One region of the Pseudoalteromonas sp. S408 genome, then DNA from elsewhere that is predicted to be linked to it. Evidence: predicted binding sites of a transcription regulator. Region 1 holds the regulator's gene; each other region holds the start of a gene.
What was found. The regulator sigma-54, encoded in region 1, starts transcription at its own class of promoters, with help from an activator protein. The targets are predictions, from matches to a motif close to GTTGGCACGNNNNTNGNNT.
Positions count from the first base shown of each region.

Region 2: CWB62_RS06350 (EF-hand domain-containing protein) is a predicted target of sigma-54. The motif match lies at 3,310-3,328, and genes of this name have one in related genera.
Region 3: CWB62_RS08455 (YggN family protein) is a predicted target of sigma-54. The motif match lies at 1,290-1,308, and genes of this name have one in related genera.

Region 1 covers NZ_PNDY01000022.1:105,709-111,043, forward strand. Annotated here, with positions in the region: gene lptA (lipopolysaccharide transport periplasmic protein LptA) at 1-341, shown strand, start outside; gene lptB (LPS export ABC transporter ATP-binding protein) at 338-1,063, shown strand; gene CWB62_RS15760 (RNA polymerase factor sigma-54) at 1,133-2,632, shown strand; gene hpf (ribosome hibernation promoting factor) at 2,659-2,946, shown strand; gene ptsN (PTS IIA-like nitrogen regulatory protein PtsN) at 2,951-3,403, shown strand; gene rapZ (RNase adapter RapZ) at 3,423-4,268, shown strand; gene CWB62_RS15780 (HPr family phosphocarrier protein) at 4,312-4,584, shown strand; gene mgtE (magnesium transporter) at 4,694-5,335, shown strand, end outside.
Region 2 covers NZ_PNDY01000006.1:9,657-14,991, forward strand. Annotated here, with positions in the region: gene rsmB (16S rRNA (cytosine(967)-C(5))-methyltransferase RsmB) at 1-847, shown strand, start outside; gene trkA (Trk system potassium transporter TrkA) at 929-2,305, shown strand; gene CWB62_RS06340 (EF-hand domain-containing protein) at 2,373-2,588, opposite strand; gene CWB62_RS06345 (EF-hand domain-containing protein) at 2,669-2,881, opposite strand; gene CWB62_RS06350 (EF-hand domain-containing protein) at 3,019-3,231, opposite strand; gene CWB62_RS06355 (flagellar brake domain-containing protein) at 3,696-4,358, opposite strand; gene CWB62_RS06360 (TrkH family potassium uptake protein) at 4,395-5,335, opposite strand, start outside.
Region 3 covers NZ_PNDY01000008.1:16,531-21,865, reverse strand. Annotated here, with positions in the region: gene CWB62_RS08465 (glutathione peroxidase) at 165-662, shown strand; gene CWB62_RS08460 (PA3496 family putative envelope integrity protein) at 779-964, opposite strand; gene CWB62_RS08455 (YggN family protein) at 1,347-2,144, shown strand; gene CWB62_RS18635 (hypothetical protein) at 3,045-3,185, shown strand; tRNA gene CWB62_RS08450 (tRNA-Ser) at 3,398-3,488, shown strand; tRNA gene CWB62_RS08445 (tRNA-Ser) at 3,539-3,631, shown strand; gene CWB62_RS08440 (RNA-binding protein) at 3,941-4,429, shown strand; gene CWB62_RS08435 (aminotransferase class V-fold PLP-dependent enzyme) at 4,413-5,335, opposite strand, start outside.

The sequences.
Region 1 (5,335 bases):
CTGCTGACCGCCTAGAAGTGCATAAACGCGATGAATTGGGTGATAACAAGCAACTGTTAATTGCCACAGGTACACCCGCTTATTTTGAAGAAAAACAAGCCGACGGCACAATAATGAGCGCCAGCGCTAATGAAGTTAGATACGATGTTTCTAAACGTTTTTTAACATTAATTGGAGATGCACAGGTCTCTCAAGCTGGGCAAAAAATGAATGCAAAAAGTATTACCTACGATATTGAGCAACAACTCATTAGCGCCGAAAAAGATGAAAGCTCAACTGACCGCGTGCACACCATTTTAGTACCTGTGGAGCCAAAAAAAAGCGATAAAGGTCAGCCATGAGTACATTAAAAGCAGAGCTATTAGCCAAAAGCTACAAAGGCCGAGAAGTCGTTAAAAATGTAGGCTTAGAAGTTAAAGCCGGTAGCATAGTGGGTTTACTTGGTCCAAACGGTGCGGGTAAAACCACCACGTTTTATATGATTGTAGGCTTAGTCCCTAGCGATAAAGGTAAAATATCTATCGACGAGAACGATATTACTCTTTTACCTATGCACAGTCGTGCTAGATTAGGCATTGGCTACTTGCCGCAAGAGTCGTCTATATTCAGAAAGTTAACCGTATATCAAAACTTAATGGCTATTTTAGAAACTCGAAAGGAGCTCACTAAGCAAGCCAGAGAAGATACACTTAATAATCTATTGGATGAATTTAGCATTCAACACATTCGCGACAGTAAAGGTATGGCACTATCGGGCGGAGAGCGTCGCCGAGTAGAGATTGCACGTGCTTTAGCTGCAGATCCAAAGTTTATTTTATTAGACGAACCGTTTGCCGGCGTTGACCCTATTTCAGTGTTGGATATTAAAAAAATTATTGAACACCTTAAAAAGCGTGGTATTGGTGTATTAATAACAGACCATAATGTAAGAGAAACCCTTGATGTTTGCGAAAAAGCCTACATAGTTTCTCATGGGGAACTGATTGCTTCTGGTACCCCTGAACACGTATTAAACGATAAAACTGTACGCGATGTATATTTAGGCGAGCAATTTAGGCTGTAACATTTACGCCTTATTTGTATGCATCTGCTAGTATTAATTATAACAACTTAAAAGGATTGTTAGAGATACATGAGGCAATCACTACAGCTGCGCATGGGCCAGCAACTTACAATGACACCTCAGTTGCAACAAGCTATTCGCTTGCTGCAATTAAGCACATTGGATCTTCAGCAAGAAATACAAGAAGCGCTCGACAGCAACCCATTACTTGAGGTTGAGGAGCAAGACTATGCCGATGACCTTGCAGGCAAAAATGAGCAAAAAGCAGATAATGATGAAGTGACAGTAAGTGCATCTGCAGATGAAGTCCCCAGTGAGTATGAACAAGACAGTGGTGAAGCCCTAGCAAAAGATACCGTCAGTGACGACATGGCAATGGACGTTAGCTGGGATGAGTACATGAGTGCCGCCCCAGCATCGTCTTCAGGCCCCATGCCTGAAGATGAGTCTATTTATCAAGGTGCATCGACTGAAACGCTTCACGAATACTTAATGTGGCAATTACAACTAACGCCATTTAGCCCTACGGATGAAGCGATTGCTATTGCAATAGTTGAAGCCGTGGACGACTCAGGCATATTAACCCTCAGCTGTGAAGAAATTTTAGAGAGCTTTAATCAAGATAACGACGATGACGTTGAGGTTGAACTTGATGAAATTGAAGCAGTTTTAAAGCGTATTCAATTATTTGACCCTGTTGGTATTGCAGCACGAAGCTTACAAGAATGTTTGTGTATTCAGTTAAATCAATTTGATAAAGGCACCCCTTTTATTGACGAAACAAAAATGATTTTAACCGAGCACATAGATTTGTTAGCTGCTCGCGACTACCGTACATTAATGAAAAAAACGAAGCTCAAAGAAGATGAGCTTAAAGAAGTAATGACACTTATTCATACGCTTAACCCAAAGCCTGCAGACACAATAGTGCGAGAAGAGTCTGAATATGTAATACCAGATGTGTCAGTTAAGAAAATTAAAGGCCGCTGGGTTGTTGAACTAAACCCAGACAGCATGCCAAAAATTCGTGTAAACAGCCAATATGCTGCAATGTCGCGTACAGTTAAGTCGAGCGGTGATAGCCAGTTTATTCGCTCACATTTACAAGAAGCTAAATGGTTTATTAAAAGTTTAGAAAGCAGAAACGACACGCTTTTAAAAGTAACTAACTGTATCGTAAAACAACAACAAGGCTTTTTTGAACACGGTCCAGAAGCCATGAAACCTATGGTTTTAAATGATGTAGCCGAAATGGTAGAAATGCACGAATCGACAATTTCGCGCGTAACGACTCAAAAGTACATGCACACACCGCGTGGAATATTTGAGCTTAAATACTTTTTCTCAAGCCATGTAAGCACCGAAAATGGTGGAGAATGTTCATCCACAGCGATACGAGCACTTATCAAAAAACTAATCGCAGCAGAAAACTCAGCAAAACCATTGAGTGATAGCAAAATTGCGGATATATTGGCTGAGCAAGGAATTAAAGTAGCAAGACGTACAATCGCAAAATACCGCGAATCTCTTGCTATTCCACCGTCAAATCAGCGAAAGAGTCTGATCTAAGACGCTAAACAAAGAGGGTAATGCTTATGCAACTAAATTTAACTGGTCGTCATGTAGAACTAACTGATTCATTAAGAGACTATATAAATACCAAATTTGCGAAGCTAGAAAGGCACTCTGATCATATTAATAATGTTCATGTCATTCTTGATATAGAAAAATTAAATCAAAAAGCAGAAGCAACTATTCATGTAAGTGGCGCTGAATTATTCGCATCCACTGAACATCAAGATATGTATGCAGCGATTGATTCATTGATTGATAAGCTTGACCGTCAAGTAATTAAACACAAAGAGAAGCTTGCTCGACACTAATATGATGAAACTAAGTTCACTTATATGCCAGGACTGCAGCAAAGCTGCGGTCCTTTTTAATAGTAAAAAAAGAATTTTAGAGTTTATTAGCGAGCTTGCTCACGATAAATTACCGTATTTGTCTCAACAAGATATTTTGGGCGCTTTATTAACTCGCGAAAAGCTAGGTAGCACAGGAATAGGAAGAGGCATAGCTATTCCACATGGTCGAATGAGCGGCGCACAAGAACCTTTAGCATTAGTATTAGTAAGTGAAACACCGATTAACTTTGATGCTATAGACAATCGACCAGTTGATATTTTTGTTGCACTCATCGTACCTGATGGCGATAACCAGCAACACTTAAAGACGCTAGCGACGATAGCTGATAAACTAAAAAATAAAGAATTTTGCAAGCAGCTACGCTGTGCTAAATCGGACGCCGAGCTGTATCAAATTATTGTTGACCAATCGTAGTAAATTTAAAGGGTGATTAATGGAGTTGATTATCATAAGTGGCCGTTCTGGTTCTGGTAAGTCGGTTGCTTTACGCGTTGTTGAAGATCTAGGTTATTATTGCGTAGATAACATCCCTGTAAATTTATTACCTTCTTTGGTAAGAAGCGTTTCTGATAACTACGATAAAATCGCTGTAAGCATCGACGTGCGAAACTTGCCAAAAGAACAAGATGAATTTAATCATATTATTGAATATTTACCGGGTTTTACAAAACCAACACTATTTTATTTAGACAGTGAAGATCAAACATTAATTAAACGTTTCTCAGAAACAAGACGCTTGCACCCTCTATCAATCGATTCGCTTCCGCTAGATTTAGCTATAAAAAAAGAAAAAGAACTGCTTGATGTGCTAACTACTCGTGCCGATTACATGATAGATACAAGCGACTTGAGTGTTCATCAACTCGCTGAATCGATTCGTGAAAAAATATTAGGTAAAAAAGACAAGCAGCTGATTGTCACATTTGAATCATTTGGTTTTAAACATGGCATTCCTAAAGAAGCAGACTACGTATTTGATGCACGTTTTTTACCTAACCCACATTGGGAGCCTGAACTAAAACCACTCAATGGCTTAGACCAGCCAGTAAAAGATTATTTAGCTAGCCACAGCATAGTTCAAAAGTTCACATGGCAAATACAAACTTTTGTGCAAACCTGGTTGCCCCATTTAGAACGCAATAACCGTAGCTACTTAACGATTGCTATTGGTTGTACTGGCGGACAACATCGCTCTGTATATTTAGCGCAAACAATTGGTGAAAGCTTTGCAGTTACACACCCTAATGTAAAAATACGCCACAGAGAACAAGAAAAATAATTTATATAAACTAATAACCTGTTCAGCTTTGATAGAGTAATGTATGCGCATAGAAGACACTTTTTTAATACAAAATAAATTAGGGCTACATGCCAGAGCCGCGACAGTATTGGCTCAACTTGCTGTTAAATTTGATGCTTCAATCACTTTATTTCAAGATGACAAAGAAGCTGCTGGTGATAGTGTATTAGCACTGATGCTACTTGAAAGTAGCCAAGGTAAAGAAGTTAAAGTGGTATGTGAAGGACCTGATGCAAAACAAGCTTTAAATGCAGTTGGAGAGCTTATTTCGCAACGATTTAACGAGCAAGAGTAACGTTAATTTTTAACAATTAAATAAAATAACTATAATCAAAAATAACTGGCTAATAGTTCGTACTCTCCCACCCACTAAGTAACAGTTACAATATAAATAAAGGACGCCAATGCCCGAAGCTTTTGAACAAGACTACCCACTACAACAACTAAAACAAGTGACTAAGTCACTTAATAGTGGCCAGTTTGTTCAAGTTAGACGCATGCTCGCAAAAACCGCCCCATGTGATACTGCTTTATTATTAGAGTCGTCTCCTCATAAAATTCGTCGATTACTTTGGCAACTTGTTGACCCTGATGTTCAAGGTGACGTACTAGAAGAGTTATCAGAAGACGTACGTTTAGGCATCATAGCCCAAATGGAACCTGAGCATATTGCTGCCGCTACTGAAGATATGGGGCACGATGACTTAGGCGAAGTGTTACGTAGCTTGCCTGACACCGTTTATAAAGACGTTGTTAGCGCTATGGATATTCAAGACAGAGAGCGCGCAACACAGGCGTTGTCTTATCAAGAGCGTTCTGCTGGCGCGCTCATGAACACCGATACGGTAACTATTCGTCCAGACGTTACCATTGATGTAGTACTACGCTACATTCGACTTCGTGGAGAGTTACCTGAAGGCACAGATGATCTGTATGTAGTTGATAAACATAACTGCTTTATTGGTGCTTTATCGCTGAGTACATTACTGACTAATTCACCTGAAAAAATTGTTCGCGACTTAATGGATGAAGAGTGTGAGTCAATT
Region 2 (5,335 bases), on a different contig from region 1:
TAAACAAGTAAAAGAAGCCTACCCTGAAAACTGGGAAGCCATACTTGAAGAAAACCAGCAACAAGCGCCAATGTGGTTACGTGTAAACCAATCACAATTTAGCACGCAAGAATACAGCGATATGCTAACGGCAAATGATATAGAGCATACATTAAACCCAGATTTTGTAGATGGGATTAAACTTGCCAAGCCGCGTGATGTTTTTTCACTTCCTGAGTTTGATACCGGTGCTTGTTCAGTGCAAGATGCAGCAGCGCAATTAGCCGCTCGCTTCCTAGAGCCAAAAAATGACGACGTTATATTAGACGCCTGTGCAGCCCCAGGTGGCAAAACATGCCATATTTTAGAGCTTGCCGACGCCGACGTACTTGCACTTGATAGCGATGCCACTCGCCTTGAACGCGTAAAGCAAAACTTAACCCGTATTGGTTTAGGTGCTGACCTACAATGTGGCGATGCATCGCAACCGCATACATGGTGGGACGATGAACAATTTGATCGTATTTTATTAGATGTGCCTTGTTCAGCAACAGGCGTTATTCGTCGCCACCCAGACATAAAATGGTTGCGTCGTGCATCTGACATAGAAGACTTAGCTGCACTACAAGGCGATATACTCAATAGCATTTGGCCTCTACTGAAGCCCGGTGGTACATTGGTATATGCCACATGTTCGGTTCTTCCAAAAGAAAACCAACAACAAGTTGCTAAATTTTTAGCTAATAACGATGATGTAGAACATATTCCACTTCATGATAAAGACACCCTCACTACACCGGGGTTACAACTACTTCCGGGCGAAAGTGATGGTTTTTATTACGCTAAAATGGTTAAAAAGCCAAGTTAATTAAGGCTTAATAACGCGTACAACAAGCCATTTTTAAATTTAAAAATGGCTTTTTATTACTACTTAATACACTGGTAAATAATGAAAATAATCATACTCGGTGCTGGACAGGTTGGCGCCACGCTAGCTGAAAACTTAGTAGGCGAACAAAACGAAATTACCGTAGTAGATATTGACGGTAACCGTATACGCGAGCTGCAAGATAAGTACGACCTTCAAGGTGTAATGGGCCACAGTGCTCACCCTGATGTATTGCGCCGCGCCGGCGCAGACGATGCCGATATGATTATTGCGGTAACCAGCTCAGATGAAGTAAACATGGTGGCATGCCAAGTGGCGTATAGTATTTTTAATACACCCACTAAAATTGCTCGAATTCGCTCTGAGCAGTATTTAAAATACCGTGAAAAGCTTTTCCAAAACGATGATTTACCAATCGATCATTACATAGCTCCAGAAGCGTTAGTCACTAAGTATATTCGCCGCTTAATTGACTACCCTGGTGCATTACAAGTCTTGCAATTTGCCGATGGTATGCTCTCACTAGTTGCAGTAAAAGCCTATTACGGTGGTTTATTAGTAGGCTATGCTTTATCTGCATTAAAAGAGCATATACCTAATGTAGAAACTCGTGTTGCGGCTATTTATCGTCAAGGTAAAGCTATTAAGCCGCTGGGTACAACCGTTATTGAAGCCGACGATGAAGTATTTTTTATCGCAGCAACAAAACATATACGCGCCGTAATGAACGAACTACAAAAGCTTGAGCGTTCATACAAAAAAATCATGATAGCCGGTGGGGGCAACATCGGAGCCGGCCTTGCTCGCTCTCTTGAAAAAAATCACACCGTTAAACTGATAGAGCGCAGTAAAGAGCGTGCGGAACAGCTTTCAGAAATGCTCGATAATACGGTAGTATTTTGTGGCGACGCTTCCGATCAAGAACTCCTCTCTGAAGAACATATTGAACAAGTGGATGTATTTATTGCCGTTACCAACGACGATGAAGCAAACATTATGTCAGCCATGCTTGCAAAACGCATGGGCGCGCAAAAAACCATGGTGCTTATTCAACGTGGTGCTTATGTAGACTTAGTACAAGGTGGCGAAATAGACATTGCTATATCACCGCAACAGGCAACAATTTCTGCATTGTTAACCCACGTACGTCGCGGTGATATTGTTAACGTGTACTCGCTGCGTAAAGGAGCTGCAGAGGCTATAGAAGCAGTTGCCCATGGTGATGAAAGCACCTCTAAAGTAGTTGGCCGCGCAATTGCCGATATAAAATTACCTGCCGGAACAACCATTGGTGCCATTGTGCGTAACGACGATGTACTCATTGCCCACGACGACACCATTATTATGTCGGGCGATCACGTAATCATGTTTTTAATTGATAAAAAGCATATCAACGTGGTAGAAAAACTCTTCCAAGTAAGCGCTATATTTTTATAACGCGTCAGACACAAAAAAGCCGCTGAATATGGCGGCTTTAGTGGAGTATGATTGGGGTATATTGATATTACTGTACTTTGGCAAACTCGTCTTTTGAAAGCTCACCATTTCCATCTGTGTCTAAATCTTTAAAAATTTTTACTAGCTGTGAATTTACTTTTGCCTCTTCCATGCTAATTACACCATCGCTATTGCTATCAAACGATGCAAAGTCTACGGCCGCATAAGCTGCTGAAGAAGATGCTAAAACTAAAACTGCAAGTGTTGTATTTAATGTTTTCATAATAATGTTCCTAGTAAAATGGGAAGTCCTTTTCTAAGATCCCTGTCTGTGAAAAATAGTTAAACCAATACCGGTTAACTTTAAAATTTTGCAAACTCGTCTTTAGAAAGTTCACCATTGCCATCTGTATCTAGCTCTGTAAACTCAGACATTAAATCAGTGTCTATTGCCGCTTCGCTTGGGCTAATTGCACCACTGCCGTCGGTATCTAAACTGTCAAAATCTGATGCTGCAAATGCTGCTGAAGAAGACGCTAATGCAATAAGTGCTAATGCTTTGTTTAAATGTTTCATGACTTAATCCTTCAAAATGTTATTTAAAAAATAACCTAATTAACTCGTAAAATAGCTTCACTTCCTTGTTATCCTTTTTCGAAGGCTCCCTTGCCTACTTAGGTTGTCTTTGGCAACTCAGGATGCTTGTTATCTAATTAAGCTTTTGAAAACTCTTCTTTTGATAACTCACCGTTTTGGTCAGTATCGAGCTCTGAAAACATGCTCATTAATTTTGCATCAACCGATGCCTCAGCTTGGCTAATTGCGCCATTGCCGTCTACATCGAGTGTATTAAAGTCAGAGCCTGCAAAAGCGGCTGACGAAGAAGCAAGTGCGATAAGTGCTAATGTTTTATTTATGCGTTTCATAGTATGTATCCTTCAAATTGTATGTGAGTGATTGGTACTTACTGTTAATCACGTTTTTCGATTAGTACAACCAGACTATTACAACTTAAATGCCAACATTTAATAAGTGTTATTTTTCAATAACTTAAGCATTAAATACTGAAAGCCATGCAAATTTAAGCATTATTTTTGTAGCTATTTAGCAACGCAGGTTTAGTTAAAATTTGTAAGTTATTAAAAATCAGTTAGTTAGGTTTCATACAAAAAACCACAAAGCCAGATAACTTGAATAACTAAGAGGGGGTTAGGTATTGAGCAGGTAAGTTTTAAACTGAACGAGGTATAAAAAGAAAATAAATCATAAAAAAATTTAAAGTTATCCAATTGTTTTTATTGAGTAAAAAGAATAATTTTAAAGGCTGGTAATTTATTTTCGTTCATAAAGTAAAAAGTCGTTATTTTGTTGCAAAATAGCGACATTAAAGCTAATCGGCATCGAGTTCTATCATTGCGGGGTCAATAAAGTGCTCTTTCATAAAAGCTTTCATTTCTTCTTTACTGGCTAATAACTTAATCCCACAACGCACGCCTGCATTATGATCTTTTACACTGCACACTTCGCCTTCAAAGTCTTTACCATTACTCCCTAATACAACTGTGCATTGAGAGTCTTTAATGCTTTCTAGATCAGCGTCAGTTTTTATATCGAACATAGCACCGGTTAGTGAAATATCTTTAATAACACCATCAAGTACCTTGTCATCACTGAGTTTAAGTTTTGCAGGTAATAAGGTTGGAATACGTGTTTGCGAACGTAAACTAAATAGCTGAACTTGCTTAGGGTAGTTAATAAAAATAAGCCTAACGGGATGTGATGCAATAGATTTAATTTGCTGTCTAAAAGCAATTATTTGTCCATCGTCACCTTCTATTAATGCTCTTACAACCACAGTAACACCATCTCGTAAGTAGTCATTTGCGCCCGGTAAACGTTTAGCTGTTGGAAAATTTAAAATAATAAACTTTTCCTCAAGCAAGCCGACCATTTCTGTTTTCACGCGCTTACTGCTGGTAGGTGTTAATATTTCTAAGTCAACTAAACTGCCAACCGGTATATTATTTAATTTATCTGCATGTGTTGCTGGCATATCCATTCCATAAACATAGTAGTAAAACGTTGTGTTTTATCCGCGCCAAAACGTAGGCGTAAATAACACAAGCAAAGTAAAAATTTCTAGTCGGCCAAATACCATTGCAATCGTCAGCAACCATTTAGCGCCATCGGTAATTGCACCATAATGCGAGGCAACATCACCTAAGCCTGGACCTAAGTTATTTAAACACGCCGCCGTAGCCGAAAACGCTGTAATATTATCCATTCCCGTTCCCATCAGCGCCAGCATAATAATAATAAACACCAGAGCATAAGCAGAGAAAAACCCCCACACTGCTTCTACAACCTTATCAGGCAATGCTTTACGGCCAAGCTTAATTGAATAAATAGCACGAGGATGTACCAAACGGTTGAGTTCACGCACGCCTTGCAGGTAGAGTAAAAACACGCGCACCACTTTCATACCGCCCCCGGTAGAGCCCGCACAGCCGCCTATAAAGCTCGAAAATATTAATAAAATAGGTAAAAACAATGGCCACGTCGAAAAGTTATCAGTAGCAAAACCGGCCGTTGTACTCATTGATACCGCTTGAAATAATGCTTGGTCGAGCGTTTCATCACCATTAGCGTAAATCTCATTTGAGGACAAAACCGCAAAACAAATAACCACCAGCGCTAATTGAATACATAAAAACACTTTAAACTCAGGGTCACGAATGTAGACCTGCACGTTCCGGCTTGCCACAGCAGCGTAGTGTAAAGAGAAGTTAATAGCTGCGATGATTAAAAAGAAGACACAGATAAAGTTAATAACCGGGCTATCAAAATGACCCATAGAAGCATCATAAGTCGAAAACCCGCCAATCGCGACGGTAGAAAACGCATGACAAATTGCATCAAACCAGTCCATACCTGCCGCCCAATACGCCAACATACAGGTAATGGTTAACGACACATAAATATACCAAAGGTGCTTTGCGGTATCGGCTATGCGAGGGGTCATTTTTGAAT
Region 3 (5,335 bases), on a different contig from region 1:
GCCTACATAGAAGTAGTAAAAGGTGTGAGAAGAGCGCGGAAGCCTTATTCACTTTTTACTGAGATCACTGGTTTTTATACCTCACGGCACGATTAAATTTTATACTTTATGTAACCCTCTTACCGCGTTAAAATATGCTCCAACAAAAAAAACAAGAAGCAACTATGCAAAAGTTTCATCAATTAAGCGCAACAAGCCTACAAGGCAAACCTATAAACTTTGATGACTTTGAGGGAAAAGTTGTCCTCATTGTTAATACAGCAAGTAAATGCGGGTTTACCTACCAATACGCATCTTTACAAGCGCTTCATGAGAAATACGCCAGTCAAGGGTTAATGATTATAGGTTTTCCGTGCAATCAATTTGGCCAACAAGAGCCTGGTGATGCCTCGCAAATAGAGCAAGGGTGCTTAGTAAATTACGGGGTCAGCTTTTTAATAGCAGACAAAGTTGATGTGAATGGTAAAAATGCACACCCTGTATTTCGATTTTTGAAATCAGCATTACCGGGGTTTTTAACTCGAAAAATAAAATGGAATTTCACCAAATTTTTAATTGCAGCCGATGGCACGCCAATTAAACGCTATGCCCCTTTTACTAAGCCAGAAAAGTTAGAGCTAACGATACAAAAAGCATTAACTAAGGCTAAAAGCGCGCAGTAAAAAGTAATAAAGAGGCAAATAGCCTCTTTATTGCCAATGTAACAACCTATTAAGCGTACATGCCTGTGCACTTAACCGGCGGTTATTTATTGGTAGTGTATTTATACTAGTGCAATTTAATCGATGTAATCGCTTAAGTCATCTTCGCCTAGATTTTTACGCAAACGTTTTTGCTCAAGGTAGTCTTCCAACTTTTTCTTAACCTTTTGCTTGTTTTTATCGTGTTGATTTCGACCGACCATTTCGTATTCGTCTTCAACAAAATCATCATCTAGCGCATCGTAACTAAATGTCTTACCCACAACCCACTCCATAAAGTGTTTGAGACCAATTACGCTTTAATTAATGTAATTGGTAAATTAAAAAATTTAACACCAATATGCTGTGCAAATTAGCATCAAAGTAAAGCCACAAAGCTATAGTAAATAGCCTTTATGTCATTAATGTGAATAAATAGCGCTAAATTGCAATTGTGGAAAGTGAGAGTTTTTTATCGTATCGATAAATTTTTTTTATAAATTTATATTCGTTGGTTAAATTCACCAAAATATAGCCTAATAATAAAAACAAAACAGACCATCAACCCCAACAAAAAATATAAACCATTGCTTTTGTTAATAAAAAAATAGTGGCACCAAACTTGTTATTAGTTATTTGTTATCAACAAAAAAATAGAGTCATCACATGAAAAAATTACTATTAGTTAGCGCATTAATCTGTACACCTGTTGCTATGGCACACAACAACAGCGATTCAACAATTTCATTTAGCAACGATCAATGCGATGTGGAGTTTAAAAATGATGTTCGCATTAAGCCAAACGAACTAGAAATTTTTACAGCAAAAAACCAAGCTATGCAATTTAACAATAACGGCGATTTAATGGTAAATGGTGAGTTTGTTGCACTTAATAACTCACAACGCCAAGCACTTACTCAATACTCCGATAGCTTACGCACACAGTTACCGGAAGTCGCTAATATTGCATTAGACGGTGTAAAAATCGCCGGTGTCGCTTTAGAAGAAGTAGGCAATGCGTTTAACATTAACGGCTTAGACGGTATGTCGTCGTTAATGGACGATATACGCTTGGAAGTAGAAAACACGTTTTATCAAGAAGGCACCTTTGTTATGGGCCAGCAAAGTTTTAACCAATTTGGTGAAAACTTTGAACACCAGTTTGAAAAACAAATAGAAACTGCCGTTGAATCAGCAGTCATGCAATCTATGGGCAGTATATTGGTCGCGCTTGGATCTGAATTATTAGGTTCGGGTGGTGATATGGATGCATTTGAAGAGCGCATGGAAAACATGGGCGCACAAATTGAAGAAAAAGTAGAGTTACACGCAAATAATTTAGAGCAACGCGCTAATTCACTGTGCGGTAATTTTGCTGAAATTGCAAAACAAGAAGAGCAGCTAGTAACGTTAGTTCCTGAGCTAGAAGGTTATCAATTATTTACCTTTAAACACGTTAAATAACCCGCACTTTATTCACCCTATTTAACATCCCTTCAGCAGCATTTTATTTTATTGAATGCTGCTTTTTTGTATCTGCTTTCTCTCTTTTCCCTCGTTTATGTTGTTCGGCTCAGATTACGGGGCATTGGTCTGGTTAGCACTTGCCTTAGTAAACAGCTTTGTGGCTTTATACAGATACAGACTTTGTTCACCCTTTTACCTATTTAAATAATAAGTATAAAAACAGCGTCATTACGTTAGCTTTCTCACTTTTAACGTTTTTATAGACTTAAATTTAGCTCATACGCCTTACTCTGTTTTTGATAACACTAGCGCTTTAACCACCCAATTTAGAGTCGCTGCGCAAGGCTAAAGTATTCAGTAAACGATTAGCTCTTAAATTAATGCCCTTAGCAAAAAGCTGAGCGGCTCCATCCCCAGTTAGACACGTTTAAACGTAACTAACACTAAAGCGCCTACCTTAAAGTAGGCGCTTTTTATTTACTAAAAGACCCAACATTGAAAAAATTATATTTTTAGGTCAATTAATATTTTAAATATTAAATTAATAACGATTTTTTATTGCACTGAACACTCCTATCAAGCGCCATGAAAAATGCTATAAACATTACAAGTAAAAACCAAAATAAAATAATCTGAATAATTACCCAATAAAAATAATGGAATATGCATAAATAAAAAGCGAAATAAAAAATAAGCCTTATTGAGCAATAACTTAAATAATAAATAAACAATATAAAAATCAAAAAACAGAAAGAACACAATTAAACACTTAGTTAACAAACGTCAATTCAGATAAATATAACTAATGCCTCACATGTAATTTTTATCGTTTTATTTTTGTACGTTTCGCATGCAAAATGCGCATGTTTTCAACAAACCTAAACCCGGAGCCAAGTGATGAACCCTATAAATACATTAAACCAAACAGCAAACACACAAATTGCAGTTAAACCAACTAACCGAAAAGCAAAAATGCTAGCTAGACTTAATACGCTTGGTAAAAAACTAGCACTTGGCGGCGCAGCTCAGTACAAATAATCATCCAACCATGATTATTTTTGGTGCAGCCAACACCCAACCACTAAAAACCTTTTTTAGCTCCCTTTGTTTGCTGCAACCTCTTTATTTTATTAAAAATAGTATTAATTCCCCTCTATTTACAAAAAAACACGCATTTACGTCTATTTTTTAGGCAAACAAACATTTTGCTATTTACACACCCCCTCCACCTAAGTATTATTCTGCGTCACGGAGAGATGGCAGAGTGGTCGAATGCACCGGTCTTGAAAACCGGCATAGGTTTGTAGCCTATCTAGGGTTCAAATCCCTATCTCTCCACCATATTTTAGTTGGTGGTTTTTTAATATCATTAACACAACCGGTTATGCGTTGGAGAGGTGTCCGAGTGGCCGAAGGAGCTCCCCTGCTAAGGGAGTATAGAGTTTGTAGCTCTATCGAGGGTTCGAATCCCTCCCTCTCCACCATATACTAGATATAAACCACTTAATTGTGGTTTTTTTGTGCCTGAATTTTAACTCCGTTAAAAACGGGGAGGGTGAGAACCCTCGACAGGGTTCGATAAAATGTCTGGAACAGTTTAGACCGCTGCAAGCGTGGCGTAGCGGCTGATTACATGGATGTAAGCAAGTCTATCCCTCCCTCTCTACCGCATACTAGATTTAAACCACTTAATTGTGGTTTTTTATGACTAAAATTTATTAAAATTAAACAAATTGTAACCCGTTATAACTTAGTGCATTATTAATAAAACTATAGCCACTTCAGGTTTCGCTATGAACCGATTCATATTGTTAATTACATGCACAGCGCTACCTTTTTTTTCTTTTTCGCAAAATACAACGGTATACAAGTGTGTAATTAAAGGCGTTCCTACCTTTAGCCAAACACCGTGCGCAAAAAATGCGGAAGTTATCACTGTAAAAGAAACAAACATTATTGAAGCCTACAAAAACAGTACGCCAAGTAACAACATTACAGACTCTTCAGTAGATAACTTTTTAGAAGTTCAGCAAATAGAGCGTGAAATAAGCAAACTACAATTAACGCTTAAACAAACAGAAAAAGCCTATCAAGAGCAAGTACAGCAAGCCAGCTATGTAACACAAGATCAAGCTAACCGTTTAGGCGCTTCTTCTATTGCTGACGCCATTGCAAAAAAAACCGCACCAATTACTAGCGCCTATGAGTCAAAAGTCACGCGTACACAACAGCAAATAGACGCTTTGCGTCAACGCAAGCAGTTACTTAGTCAAATTCCTTAAGGGCTTGCTTTATGATTTTGATCAGCGCGTTGATATCTTCTTTAGTTGTATAAATATGCGGTGAAACTCGCACTCCGTATTTGCGCTCATCAACGCTAATGTTTGCTTTGCTTAGCGCGGTTAATACCTGCAGCTGTTTTTTATCAAAAAACAAAATAACTGTTCCACTGCATTGGCTGCTATGTAATGGCGATACAACAAATTCACTTAAATGCTGATGAATATCCGAAATCATCGCTAGATTGTGCCTTCTTACCTTGTTTGCTGTTAGCTCTGCAAAATAAGAAATACTATGGGCAGCAATTACATAAGGCGCAACAGAGGGTGTTCCCCCCCAGAATCGAAGTGCGCTATGGTGATAAGTAAAATTATTAATATTAAACTCAAAGGGGTTTTCGTGAGAAAACCACCCTACATCTTTAGGTTTACACTGTGCTAGTTGGTCTTTATTAATCCATAAATAAGCAGCACCGGGTCCACCGCACAACCACTTAACACTCGATCCAATCATGAAATCGGCATCAAGTGTCGTTAAATCTACAGGCAACACTCCAGCAGATTGCGCCACATCAATTATTGAAAGACTATTAGTAGTCTTACTGCGCAATACAATATCGTTTATCGGTGCTTGCACCCCCGTATTTGAATAAACATGGCTTACAAAAACCATATCTATATCGCAAGTTAAATAACGCTCCCATACAGATAGTTCACTTAGGTTTTCCTCTTCGGGAATAAAAACAATTTGCGCACAAGGCGGTAGCGCCTTTTGCATGGCAAACCCCATACTCGGAAAGTCACTTTGCGCCATAAGAACTTTGCAGTGCTTTCGTTGCAATTGAGGATGCGACATCACTAACTTAGTTAATCCGCTTGATAAATTAACCTGTGGGCAAAACTGTGAGC